Regions from separate parts of the Marinobacter sp. CP1 genome, predicted to be linked through region 1. Evidence: riboswitches for the same ligand, from Rfam matches in the RefSeq annotation. Region 1 holds a riboswitch; the other holds the start of a gene.
The links. A riboswitch is a leader RNA that binds a small molecule or an ion and turns the genes downstream of it on or off. The one in region 1 is predicted to bind glycine.
Positions count from the first base shown of each region.

Region 2: linked by a shared signal. The riboswitch ahead of ACP86_RS20625 (D-amino acid dehydrogenase) and the one ahead of ACP86_RS11330 (trimeric intracellular cation channel family protein) in region 1 are both predicted to bind glycine.

Region 1 covers NZ_CP011929.1:2,447,795-2,454,143, reverse strand. The annotation lists gene gdhA (NADP-specific glutamate dehydrogenase) at 1-1,112, opposite strand, end outside; gene rnk (nucleoside diphosphate kinase regulator) at 1,126-1,512, opposite strand; gene ACP86_RS11330 (trimeric intracellular cation channel family protein) at 1,831-2,430, opposite strand; glycine riboswitch at 2,471-2,569, opposite strand; glycine riboswitch at 2,570-2,655, opposite strand; gene ACP86_RS11325 (NADPH-dependent FMN reductase) at 2,874-3,266, shown strand; gene codA (cytosine deaminase) at 3,337-4,566, opposite strand; gene ACP86_RS11315 (PucR family transcriptional regulator) at 4,600-5,304, opposite strand; gene codB (cytosine permease) at 5,305-6,349, opposite strand, start outside.
Region 2 covers NZ_CP011929.1:4,474,656-4,481,004, forward strand. The annotation lists gene ACP86_RS20615 (putative bifunctional diguanylate cyclase/phosphodiesterase) at 1-799, opposite strand, end outside; gene ACP86_RS20620 (DUF3336 domain-containing protein) at 924-2,015, opposite strand; glycine riboswitch at 2,121-2,213, shown strand; gene ACP86_RS20625 (D-amino acid dehydrogenase) at 2,377-3,597, shown strand; gene ACP86_RS20630 (FGGY-family carbohydrate kinase) at 3,578-5,137, opposite strand; gene ACP86_RS20635 (glycerol-3-phosphate dehydrogenase/oxidase) at 5,127-6,349, opposite strand, start outside.

The DNA.
Region 1 (6,349 bases):
GCTTTTGCAGGACCAAATAAAATGCCGGCGTCGCGGAACAACTTCACCGCGTCTGGAGTGCACGGCATATTGGCACCTTCAGCAACCGCCAGGACGCCATTGCGAATCAACGCCTTCGCGTCGCCCCCGGTCACCTCGTTCTGAGTGGCGCACGGCAGGGCTACCTGACAGGACAGTTCCCAAATGGACGCCCCGCGCACGTAATCGCTTCCATTCTGCCGCCGGGCGGCATAATCGCTGATTCGGCCGCGTTCCGTCTCTTTGATCTGGCGAACCAGCCCAACATCGATTCCGCCCGGGTCGTAAACGTAGCCACTGGAATCGGAGCAGGCGATCACCCTGCCCCCAAACTGCTGAACCTTCTCCATCGCATAAATTGCGACGTTCCCGGAGCCGGAAACTACCACGTCCTTGCCCTCCAGATCGGAACCTTGAGCCGCCAGCATCTCCCGGACAAAATAAACCGTTCCGTAACCTGTCGCTTCCTTGCGCACACGAGCACCGCCCCATCCGAGGCCCTTACCAGTCAGCACGCCAGATTCGTAACGGTTGGTGAGGCGCTTGTATTGCCCGAACAGAAAACCAATCTCCCTGGCTCCTACGCCGATGTCGCCTGCTGGCACGTCGGTGTACTCGCCAATATGCCGATACAGTTCGGTCATGAAGGATTGGCAAAACCGCATGATCTCATTGTCAGATCGGCCCTTGGGATCAAAGTCGGAACCACCCTTGCCTCCGCCGATCGGCATACCGCTCAGAGAGTTCTTGAAGATCTGCTCGAAACCCAGAAATTTCACCACGCCCAGATTGACGGAAGGATGGAACCGCAAGCCCCCCTTGTAGGGCCCAAGGGCCGAGTTGAATTCAACGCGAAACCCCCGGTTGATCTGCACGGTACCAGAGTCATCCACCCAGGGGACCCTGAAAATGATTTGCCGCTCTGGTTCGCAAATACGCTCAAGGAGCTTCGCTTCCTTATACTCGGGATGCTTGGCAATCACCGGCGCCAGCGAGTCGAGAACTTCCAGAACGGCCTGATGAAATTCAGGTTCCGCGGGATTTCTCAGGACGACCTGCTCATACAGCTGGTCAAGGGGGGCTTTCTGGTGCATGCATCTTCCTCGTTCAGTTTGCGTGAGTCACATGGATAATTTTCAGACGCAGCTGGTTCTTTCCAGCCAAAGGCCAATCAATACGATCGCCTACCCGAAGACCCAGCAAGGCTGCACCCGCCGGAGCCAGGACGGATACACACTCCTCGCTTCCGTCTCGCGGGGTCGAGTACACGAGTCTCTTCGTGTACTCGGCGTCGTTACTCTCATTTTTAAAATGGACCAGAGAATTCATGGTGACGGTGCCGGAAGGCAGCTTTTCGGCATCAACCAGAGTTGCTCTATCAAGCTCGAGCGCAAGCGCTTCGGCTGTTTCAGTGCCATGTAGCTGTTTCTCCAACATCGCAGATAAACGATCAAAATCCTGTTCTAAGACATAAATAGCTGGACGTTCGGACATACCGACTCCTATAGGCCCGCAAGGCAAGGTTCAGTTAGGGGATGTGTTCAGAGGGTTTCGCCGAATTCGACGAGGGATTCGACGAATTCAGCGAAAGGAATGGCAAATACGGCGAGGCCCGGCAGCCAGAAATGCCGCCGCTGATAAAACGGAATGGATGAAGTAAAAACCGGTTTTCATTTTGAAACTCAGCGACTCTGAAAAAGGAAAAATCTTAGCAAGCTACGTTAGCTCAGTTCACGAGGAAATGAAACGATGAAAAGGTCTGAGGCTAGACCATGCCCACAATTCGAGGGCTTTCTCAAACCCACATCGCGCTCATTCCCAGCGTGTCTGCGAATAGCTGAATACTGGCAACGACAACCCCCAGCGAATGGCCGCCATACGCAGAAGCAGCCCGAGACTGAAAGCGGCCAAAAGAGTGACATTCTCGCCCACCCCTTGGCGAAGCAAGGTCAGGTACAGGAAAGCCACCATCAGTGAAACGCTGGCGTAGAGTTCGTGGCGCAGCACCTGCGGGGTGCGGTTACATAAGATATCCCGGATGATACCGCCAAAGATCCCTGTTGTGATGCCGGCCATGACCACCACCACGGTGTCATAGCCCAGCTTGAGCGCGACATTGCAGCCAATAACCGTAAAAGCCACCAGACCTATGGCATCCAGAACCAGAAACAACTGATGCAGATGCCGCATGAAGCGCGCAATCACGATGGTGACAAGGCCACCGGTAATGGTCATGTAGATATAGCGAGGGTGCTGGGTCCAGGTGACTGGGAAATTACCCAGAAGAATGTCCCGGACAGTTCCGCCACCAAGGGCGGTAAAAAACGCAATTACAGCGACACCAAACAGATCCATGTTCCTCCGCCCGGCGGTGAGGGCTCCCGACATGGCTTCGGCGGTAATGGCAATCATATAGATAGAGGTCAGCACACAGGACTCCTGAGTTTCTGTGGCCTCTCCCCCTGTCCCTGATACCTGAGAGTTTACAGAGCCTGGCTCTGCTTGCCCCTTCGGTGGACTGCGGTGGCAGTCGCTCTCCAGACGGCGTTAGATGATGCTCGCAGTACCTGTGCCTGAGCGTTTATGGGAGTTTGCGCCTTCGGCGGGGCCAACGGCCCACTCTCCTGCGAGACCGGGCATTATAGAGAGATAGGAAGCTAACGTCGAGCGAGGCGGCGGGCTGATAGGCTCAGAATTTTTGACTAATTCTTACTGGTTACTCCGTTATCTTTTTGAAGAGGCGCCCTTTATGCTGCTTTTCCAAGCAGACATTCCTACACGGATTCACTAAGCAGCCTTCGACGGCTTGTGACCGCTATCTAAGGACACCCCATGAAACTACAAACCATCCTCGCATGCAGAAATATGAGCATGAGCACACCAAAGCCTGGTCAGCGAGCGTAAATAAGGCAGATGCCTACGTCTTCGTCATTCCCGAGTACAATTTTTGCCCGCCGCCATCGTTCACGAACGCGTTGAACTACGTATACAACGAGTGGAACTATAAGCCTTGCGGGTTTGTCAGCTACGGCGGTGTTTCCGGTGGACTCCGTTCAGCCCAGGTTGCCAAGCAGCTGGTTACTACGCTGAAAATGATGCCGATGGTGGAAGGAGTAATGGTGCAGATGCCGTGGGAGAAACTGGATGACCAGCGCAACTTCCTCCCTGCCGAGCATCACACCGGCTCTGCCAATGCCATGCTGGACGAAATGGCGAAATGGGCAACGGCCCTGAAGTCGCTACGCTGAACACCAGAGTAGTTGAGCAGATTCCCCGGTTAGCAAACCGGGGAATCTGTAGCTTCTACTTCAACGGGCATCAACCCTGCCGGTTTATCAGAACACGGCCATCACGAATAGACGCGGCAACCGGCAACTGGCCCAACAGCACCTCGTAGGGCGACTGCCCCTGCAGAACAACACAGCGAGCCGGAAGTCCCTCCTCGATGCCGTATTCGTCCAGATCCAATGCTGCAGCACCGTTGTCGGTGATCAGCTCCAGCGACCGATCAATCCAACCCATGCCCAGCATGTGGCAGGCGTGCAGGCCTACGTCCAGGGTACGGAGCATGTTGCCGTTGCCCAGTGGATACCAGGGATCGCGGATGGAATCCTGGCCGAAGGCCACCTTCAGTCCCGCATCCAGCAGTTCCGGAACCCGGGTCAGGCCACGACGTTTCGGATAACCATCGAAGCGGCCCTGCAGGTGCAGGCTTTCGGTGGGCATCGACAGGAAGCGCAGGCCGGATTTCTTCAACAGGCGGAACAGCCGGCTGCAGTAATGGTCGTTGTACGAGCCCATGGCACAGGTATGGCTGGCGGTGACCCGTGAGCCATAATCCAGCTTGAGCGCCTCGGCAGCGAGCACTTCCAGGAATCGGGATTCGGGATCGTCGATCTCGTCGCAATGCACGTCTACGAGAAGGTCGTTTTTGTGGGCCAACGCCACCAGCCATTGAACCGATTCAACGCCGTAATCTCGAGTGAATTCGAAATGGGGAATGCCACCGACCACATCGGCCCCCAGACGAACCGCCTCTTCCATCAGCTCCTTGCCCTGGGGAAATGACCAGAGACCTTCCTGGGGAAAAGCGACAATCTGCAGGTCTACTGTGTCAGCCATACGCTCACGCACTTCCAGCATGGCCTTCAGCCCTGTCAGCTTGGGGTCCGTCACGTCCACGTGGGTGCGGACGTGCTGAATGCCGTTATCGGCAAACAGCTTCAACGTCTGTTCGGCCCGACCGATCACGTCGTCGTGAGTCAGGCTGGCTTTGCGCTCAGACCAACACTCGATACCTTCAAACAAGGTACCACTCTGGTTCCAGCGTGGCTCGCCGGCGGTCATGGCCGCATCCAGGTGGATGTGCGGCTCCACGAAAGGAGGAGCGACCAGATTTCCGCCGGCGTCCAGCTGGTTCTCGGCAACGCTTTCAGTCGCATCCTGCGCCGTGACACTGCTGAATTTTCCATCGGTGATGGTCAGCCGGAATAACCCCTCACGGCCCTGCAACCGAGCATTGGTAATAGCGTTCAGATTTTCACTCATAACATCTCCACACAGATTTTCCGCTGGCTTGAATCATGGCCGCGACAACAGATGGGCCAGCACCAGGGTTTTGAAATATTCATTCGGTTCAGACTCCGGAGGCATCTCCGCGACCAACCGATTCATCCGGTTCCGGATGGTATTTCTATGGCAGCCAAGGGCTTCAGCCATGGCGCACTGGTTTCCACGCTCCTGAAGCCATACCTCCAGGAGATCTCGACTACTGTCCAGCAACCCGGCTTCCACCTCAGGCAGGTACTGCCGGATAAGTCCTTCGAGCTGATGACTGCCGATACCGGCTATCAGCGCCTCCGCCAGCCCGCCTTCCCGGGGCTCTTGCGACCGCTCCGATGCGACAATCGCCCGGGCGATGGTTTCGGTCACATCCACCATTGGCAGCGAGTAAGGCTGCTCAAACAACGGCATGGCCAGCTCATCCGCCAGACGACTTAACATGGCCGGTAGCTGCCCGATGTAGGCATCGCCGGTCAGCACAACCAGCCCCGATATACCGCAGTCCCGACCTTCATAGAGGCACTCGGCCAGATTGGCCGGGCTGCGGTGGCGGCTGATACCGGTGACAAATACCAGCTCGCCACCCCTGACCCAGTTGGTGAAAGACCGGTTCTCCGCCAGATAAGGCCAGCGCACCGTGTTGTCTGCGCCGGAACTCCCACCCCGCAGATGGATGGCCCCAAGGCCAGGGAGCTCCGGAATGTCACGGCACGTCAGGGCCATTTACACCGCTCCCAGAACCTGGGCCCGGCGATCACGAACGGCCTCACTGACCACAAGCACTACACCATAACTGGCCGCGGCAACCAGTACGCCAACAATCGGCGCGATCCATGGCGAGGTATAGGCCGCTGCCGAGCCTATGGCATAGGCCGCCAGCCCGGGAATATTGAACGCGGGCAAGGTCGCCGTTTCGAGTGACGGGTACTCGCGCTTATAGCCAATGAAATAGCTGGCCATGATGACGCCGCCAATGGGCGGAATGAAGGTTCCAAGCAACACCAGGAACGGGATAAGCCACTCATACATACCCAGAACAGCCAGCACTGTGCCGATGGCGGCACCGCCCACTGTCACCAGCTTGCGCCGGCGGGTTCGAATCATATTGCAGCCGGCCACGGCGAAGTTGTATACGGTATTATCCTGCGTTGTCCAAAGATTCAGGAAGAGCATGAGAATACCCAGGGTCGCCAGCCCCTGCGCCACCATGATATCGACGATATCCGCCTGCTGGTAAACCAGAGCACCAAAGGCGCCAATCAGCGTCATCAGTCCATTACCGAGGAAGAACGCCAGTAGGGTCGCAATCACCGCCGTTTTTCCGGATTTGGCAAAACGGGTCCAGTTGGTAGCCTGGGTGCCTCCACTGACGAAAGTGCCGAACACCATGGTAATGGCCGCAGCTACGGTCATTTCGTCTGAGGGGGTAATGGCGAGTAATCCCGAAAATCCACCGGCGTCCGAGGTGGCGATTGTCATACTCACCGCTACCAAAATAATCATCGCCGGCACCGCAAAGCGGGACAGCATTTCCAGCCCCTTGTAGCCAATGAACGCGGTGATACAGAAGCCGAAACCGAACACCACCATCAGCGGCGTGGTCCAGCTCTCGGGCAAGCCCGTCAGCTTGACCAGGAGAATGGCCATGGTCGCCGTGCCCCAGGCGTACCAGCCGATCTGGGTAAAGCCCAGGATGAAGTCGGAGAGTTTGCTACCCAGCTCACCGAAGGTAAAACGGGACATCAGGGCCGTATTCAGCCCCGATTTT
Region 2 (6,349 bases), 2.0 Mb from region 1:
AGCTGGCGGTAACCTGGTAACAATCGCCCTCCAGATGCACTCTGTGTTCCAGAGCGTCTATCAACCGACAAACAAGTTCGTGAATACCTTCAGGGCCTTCGAAATCGAAGATCAGCAAGACAAACTCGTCCCCGCCAAAGCGGCTCAACAGGTCTCCGCCTCGAAGTTCGGCCCTCAAGGTTTCGGCCACCGCTTTCAGAAGGCTGTCACCATGATGATGGCCAAGCGTATCGTTGATAATCTTGAAATTGTCCAGATCGATAAAGACGACTGCCAATTCCTGCTGCAGGCGATCAGCCTCATCCAGTCGACTCGACAACTCGGCTTCCATAAAGTGCCGGTTGGGTAATCCGGTCAGGTCGTCAAAACTCGCGCGCCGATAAAGCTCGTCTCTGGCTTGTTTCTGCTCTTCGAGGCTTATGTCGATGCAGAACATTTCACAGGCCCCGCTGTCCTGTTTGATCATCACATGGCTTGAGTAAACGGGAACCAGATGTCCTTCTTTGTGTTTCAGTTCAAGTTCGTCGGAGGGAATGCTGATGTTTTTTTCAAGCCAATTGCGGTGCGCTTCGATCACACCGTTACGCATGTGATCGGGAATGATGAGGTCTTCCAAAAGCTGCCCAAGTGCTTCGTCGCGGGAATAGCCGTATAGGCGGGCGCTTGCTTCATTCCAATAAATTACCCTACGGTGTCTGTCGTATCCCTGCACAGCCACCATGGGCAGACTTTCGATCAGCTCGTAAAACCTGTTTTCACTGTCCTCGGTAGCCGATCGACTTCCTTGTCCAATATCCATTGCTTGTCAGCATCCTCATGATTAGCGATAAACGTTTCGCGAAGCGATGATGCAATAGAATGAGAATAGTTCGGGATCCCAGGGTTATCTAGTTGGTTTACTGATCGGTAGGGCGGTGCTGTCTTTAGAGCGGCGTTGCAGTCTGCTCTGCGGTTTCCTGCTCCAGCTCTTGCTCCAGCCTGGCGATACAGCGATCGAATGCCCGGCTGATCCTGGTCTGGTCCTTGATCATGGCCAGCCGTGGCCATGTGGCCTGTTCACCGAGATTGATATACATCTCGAGATCTTCAGGGGTCGGGTTGGAGAGGACCTTTCGGTAAAGGGACGCCTTGGGCGGGAAATGGATGTTGATGTCCCCGAGGTATTGCTGACTGGTCATGGCGTAGGCCTGCTCGATGAGTGGCCGTGGCTTCTGCTGGGTGCGGGTGGGGGAGACGGAGATATTCAGTGTTCGGCCACTGTGCTCATAGGCTTCCTTGAAACTGACGCTGCCAAGATTGTGCTGGAGATGCTCCTGAAGTTGGCGCGGATCCATGGCATGGCCAGCCCTCAAGCCTTCCGTGACGCCGAGCCAGTGGAAGGCATTCAGGTGAATCCGTTCCGGATGGTTAAAAAACTCTGCCAGTTCCTTGTCGTCCCGTTTGCAGATGGCACCCGCCACGATGGCACCCATGCTGGAGCCTGCCATGACATCCGGCAGCAGATCCTGTCGCCAGAGCGCCCGGGTAACACCGATATGGTAAATACCAAAGGCCGCACCCCCGCTGAGCATCAGGGCTGGCCGGCCATAGACCCGCTCGGCGTCCTGAAACATTTTCAGTTTTCGGGCGGTTGTCACTTCCGGAATAGGGTGATCGCAAATGAATTCCATGGACGTCTCGACGGCATCCAGGAATTCACCCACTAACCGGTTGGTGCCGCTGCGCGCCACGGTGTAAAGATCGGGATTGGATAATTCGCCCAGGTGACGGTAGAGGCTCTCCTGAAGGATCCGGATCAGTCGCCGTGTGTCGCCATTCTGCCGGCAATGGTCCATGAGGCCCATGTGCTTGCGCATCAGGCTTTCATGCAGCATCCCGGTTTCTTCCTGCTCGCGCCAGGCCAGCAGCCCGTCCATGTCATCGAGCGCGGTAGCGGCCTCGCACCACTGCTCGTAGTCGTGGGCCTGTTCCAGTTGCTGCTGGAGCTGTTTGCGGGTCTTCGAGGCGTGTTTCATGGCTTTTACCTTAACCCATACGGCCCAAGCTGTGCAGAGGCCGGTTTCCTGGCTCCGGGTTATTTGCTATGTTTAGGCCCGTGGGTTGGGTTTTATTACCAATCAGACATGTCTGCGGGAGAGACTGAATCCCTTGCGATCAGCGCCGAAGGAGCAACTGCCCCGGAAACTCTCAGGCAAAAGGACCGCTGACATGAATACTTTCCGAAGAGCTGTCGACAATCGCGTCAGTCGGCACACCGAAGGAGCAAACGACCGTTTTCGTTAAAACGGCTCGTGAATCTCTCAGGTCCCGTGACGGAAGGGGTGCTTTCTGCCATTTCGAGCAGGGAGGAAACCCTTGGCGCTCACGGAGATTGGAATGAAGCGAATCGCAGTAATTGGCGGTGGTATCACTGGTATTACCACGGCCTACACCCTTGCCAAGCGCGGGCTTGACGTTACGGTTTACGAGAAGCATCGCTATGCGGCGATGGAAACCTCCTTCGCCAACGGTGGACAGCTCTCCGCTTCCAACGCAGAGGTCTGGAACAACTGGCAGACCGTGATGAAGGGCATCAAGTGGATGTCCCGCCGGGATGCGCCACTGCTGGTCAATCCCAAGCCTTCCTGGCACAAGCTGAGCTGGTTCGCCGAGTTCATTGCCGCCATTCCCCAGTATGAAAAGAACACCACGGAAACTGCCCGCCTGGCCATTGCTGCCCGTGACCACCTGTTTGCCTGGGCGCAGGAAGAAGGCATCGATTTCGATCTGAAGAAGCAGGGTATCCTGCACATCTACCGGGACAAGGCCGGGTTTGATCACGCTGAAAAAGTATCGCGCCTGCTGGCGGCTGGTGGCCTTGAGCGCCGGTCGGTGACCCCGGAGGAAATGAAATCCATCGAGCCGACCCTGGCCGGCAACTATTACGGCGGGTTTTTCACAGAGAGTGACTCCACCGGTGATATTCACAAGTTCACCAATGGACTGGCGGATGCCATCAAGCGGCTGGGCGTTAAAACCTGTTATGGCCACACGGTGACCGAGCTGAGCGCCGATGAGCGTAATGCCTGGGTGACCGCCCACGATGGCACCGAACAGTCCCGGGACACATTTGACGGCGTGGTGATCTGTGCCGGCGTCGGCAGCCGCGGGCTCGCGAAAAAGCTGGGTGACCGGGTGAATATCTATCCGGTTAAGGGGTACTCAATTACCGTGGAGCTGGACGACGAAGCCTCGCAAAAGGCGGCACCAACCGTCAGCTTGCTGGACGATGCTACCAAGATCGTCACCAGTCGCCTGGGCGATGGTCGTTTCCGGGTTGCCGGTACCGCCGAGTTCAGCGGTTACAACCGCGATATCAAGGACGACCGCATCCGCCCGCTCACCCGTTGGGTTGAGCAGTGCTTCCCAGGTGTCTGTACTCGCAAGGTAGTGCCCTGGGCAGGCTTGCGGCCAATGCTGCCGAACATGATGCCAAGGGTTGGGCCAGGCCGCCTGCCGACCGTGTTCTACAACACCGGTCACGGTCACCTGGGCTGGACGCTCTCTGCGATTACCGCTGAGTTGGTTGCTGAGAGTGTTACCGGGGATAGCCGGTAATCTCGCGGATTTTCCGGTACAGGGGTTGAAGCTGAGGGTACATCTTCAGATAAACCTCGGAATACAGCCGCTGGTAAAGAGCCCGGGTTTCTTCGTTGGGATGAAAAACGTCGCCAACCCGGGTCATCTTCGCCACGGCGGTGTCGAAATCCGGATGTAGCCCCAGCCCTACAGCCGCATCAATGGCGGCGCCGAGCCCGGAGGTCTCATAGGTGTGAGGCCTCTCGGCCGGTAACCCGAACACATCGGCGGTAAGCTGCATCGCTGCATCGCTCTGTGAGCCACCGCCGGCCACTCGCAACTTCCTGATCTTCACGCCGCTTCGCTTCTCGATTTTTTCCTTTCCTTCCCGGAGCGCGTAGGCAAGACCTTCGAGGATTGCGCGATAAATGTGGGAGCGGGTGTGAACGTCCCCGAACCCGATGATCGAGCCTTTCGCTTCCGGCCCCGGCTGGCGCACGCCGGGTGACCAGTAGGGCTGCAGCATCAGGCCCATGGATCCGGGCGGCACTGCCTTGACCAGTTCATCGAACAACGCTTCCGGCTCGATACCTCTTTCCTCGGCCAGTTTCTGCTCTCTTAGCCCGAACTCCCGCTTGAACCAGCTCACCATCCAGAAACCCCGGTAGATCATGACCTCCGTGGAATAGTGACCGGGCAATGCAGAGGGATAGGGCGGCATCAGCCGGATCGGCTCGACGTAACGCTGGCTGGTGGTGTTGATGGTGGCAGTGGTGCCATAGCTCATACAGCCAATATCGGGTGTCAGCCCGCCGGAGCCGAGAATTTCACAGGCCTTGTCGGAAGCTGCGGCGATTACTGGGAGGCTTCTTGCCAGGCCCAGGTGCTTGCAGGCTTCGTCGGTCAAATGGCCCAGTGTTTCGCCGGGTGCAACCAGCTCAGGCAGCATGGAAGGCTCGACTGGCATCGTCTGCCATTTGAAATCCCGCCGGCCGGCCCAGCGATGCTTTTTATAGTCGAATGGCAGGTATCCCACCTGGCTGCCGGTCGAGTCCCGGAATTCTCCAGTGAGTCGGTAGTTGAGATAGCCGGACAGCAACAGGAAATGCCGGGTTTTGGCCCAGATCTCGGGTTCATTCTGAGCGATCCAGTTGGCCTGGGTTTTTTCCCGGAACCGGTTGATAGTGTCTGCCAGACGGGCAACTTTGAACAGCCATCCCCAGGGCCCTTTGACGGGGCCTTCTACCCTTGCATGGCGCTGGTCGAGCCAGATGATTGCCGGACGTAGAGGCTGTCCATTTTCATCCAGATTTATGACGGTGCCGCGCTGGGTGGTCACGGTAACGCCGGCAACCTGATCCGGTGTCGCGTCTGTGGAGCTCCAGAGCAATTGGCAGGCTTCCGCGAGCTGCTCCCAGAAGTAGTCCGGGTGCTGCTCGGCCCAGCCGGGCTCTCTCGAAAAATAGGGCTCTATTTCCTGCTTGCCTTTGCCCACCAGATTGCCACTGGTATCGAAGAGCAGCGCCCGAACGCTCTGGGTGCCATTGTCGATGGCCAGGATGAGCGGCTCAGCTGGCATCGGAGGCCTCCTGCGGTGGCAGCGAATAGGCGTTGTGATAGATCGACAGATAGCGGGCCTGTTCCTCCTCCCAACGCTGGTCAGCCCAACCAAGCAGCGGCTGGCAGTGGTTACGAATCTGCGGGAGAAGGGCTTCGCCGGCATTCGGTAGTACCATGCCTAACCGCGTTCGTCGCAGAAGCAGGTCATCCAGATGCTGCACATCTTCTCTCCGGCACGCCCAGCAAAGCTCCGCCCAGAGCAGGTTGGAAGCCCGATTTGGAGTGACAGGCTCCAGTGGGCCCGAAGCAAGCAGTTGATCAAGCTCGGGGCCATAGAACCCCTGCAGTCGCTGCCAGCACTGGTGGCTAATGGTGGCTGGCCTTGAGGGGTGATCTGTGCCCTGAAACACCGGTTTGGATGCGGGCCGCAGAACCTTGCTGGCGTCTTCTCCAAGCCCCTGGACGAGTGCCTCGCGGGCGATGACCCGGAAGGTGGTGAGCTTGCCGCCGGCAATGCTGACCAGCCCCCGATTCACCCGAAGTGCGTGTTCCCGGTTTTCCTTGGACGGCGCCTTACCCGTACCATCGGTTACCACCGGCCTTACACCGGCCCAGGTTGAAAGGATGTCGCTTCGGGTAATGGGGCTGCCCGGAAACAATCGTGAGGCGATTTCAAGCAGGTAGGCGGTCTCGGATTCAGAAATCACCGGCTCCTGATCCAGGTTTCCCTCATGGTCGATATCGGTGGTGCCGAGAACTGTAGTGCCCAGCCATGGGAAGGCAAACACCGGGCGGCCATCTTCCGGATGAAACAGGGAAACCGAACAGGACACCGGCAGACTGGACCAGGGCAGCACCAGGTGGCTGCCACGCAGGGGCCGGATGTGCATGGTGTCTTCAGAGGTCTCGCTGGACTGCAGCCGATCTGCCCAGGCACCGGTGGCGTTGATGACCAGGGGCGCGAAGACCTCAATGGGCGTATCGTTTTCCTCTGCTTGAATCAGCAAGCCGGATACATCGCCGTTGCTGCGCTTTATTTCACCGGCTCTTGTGTAATTCAGGCACATGGCTCCGTCCCGCCGGGCTTCGGCAATCAGGCGCAGGACCAGGCGCGAGTCGTCGGTGACTGCATCGGTAAAACCGCTGGCGCCGGCGAGTTTTTCGCCCGTCAGGCCCGGCACCCAGAGCATGGATTCGGCCGGGGTCAGGAAGTGACGGCTCCGGTTGCGAG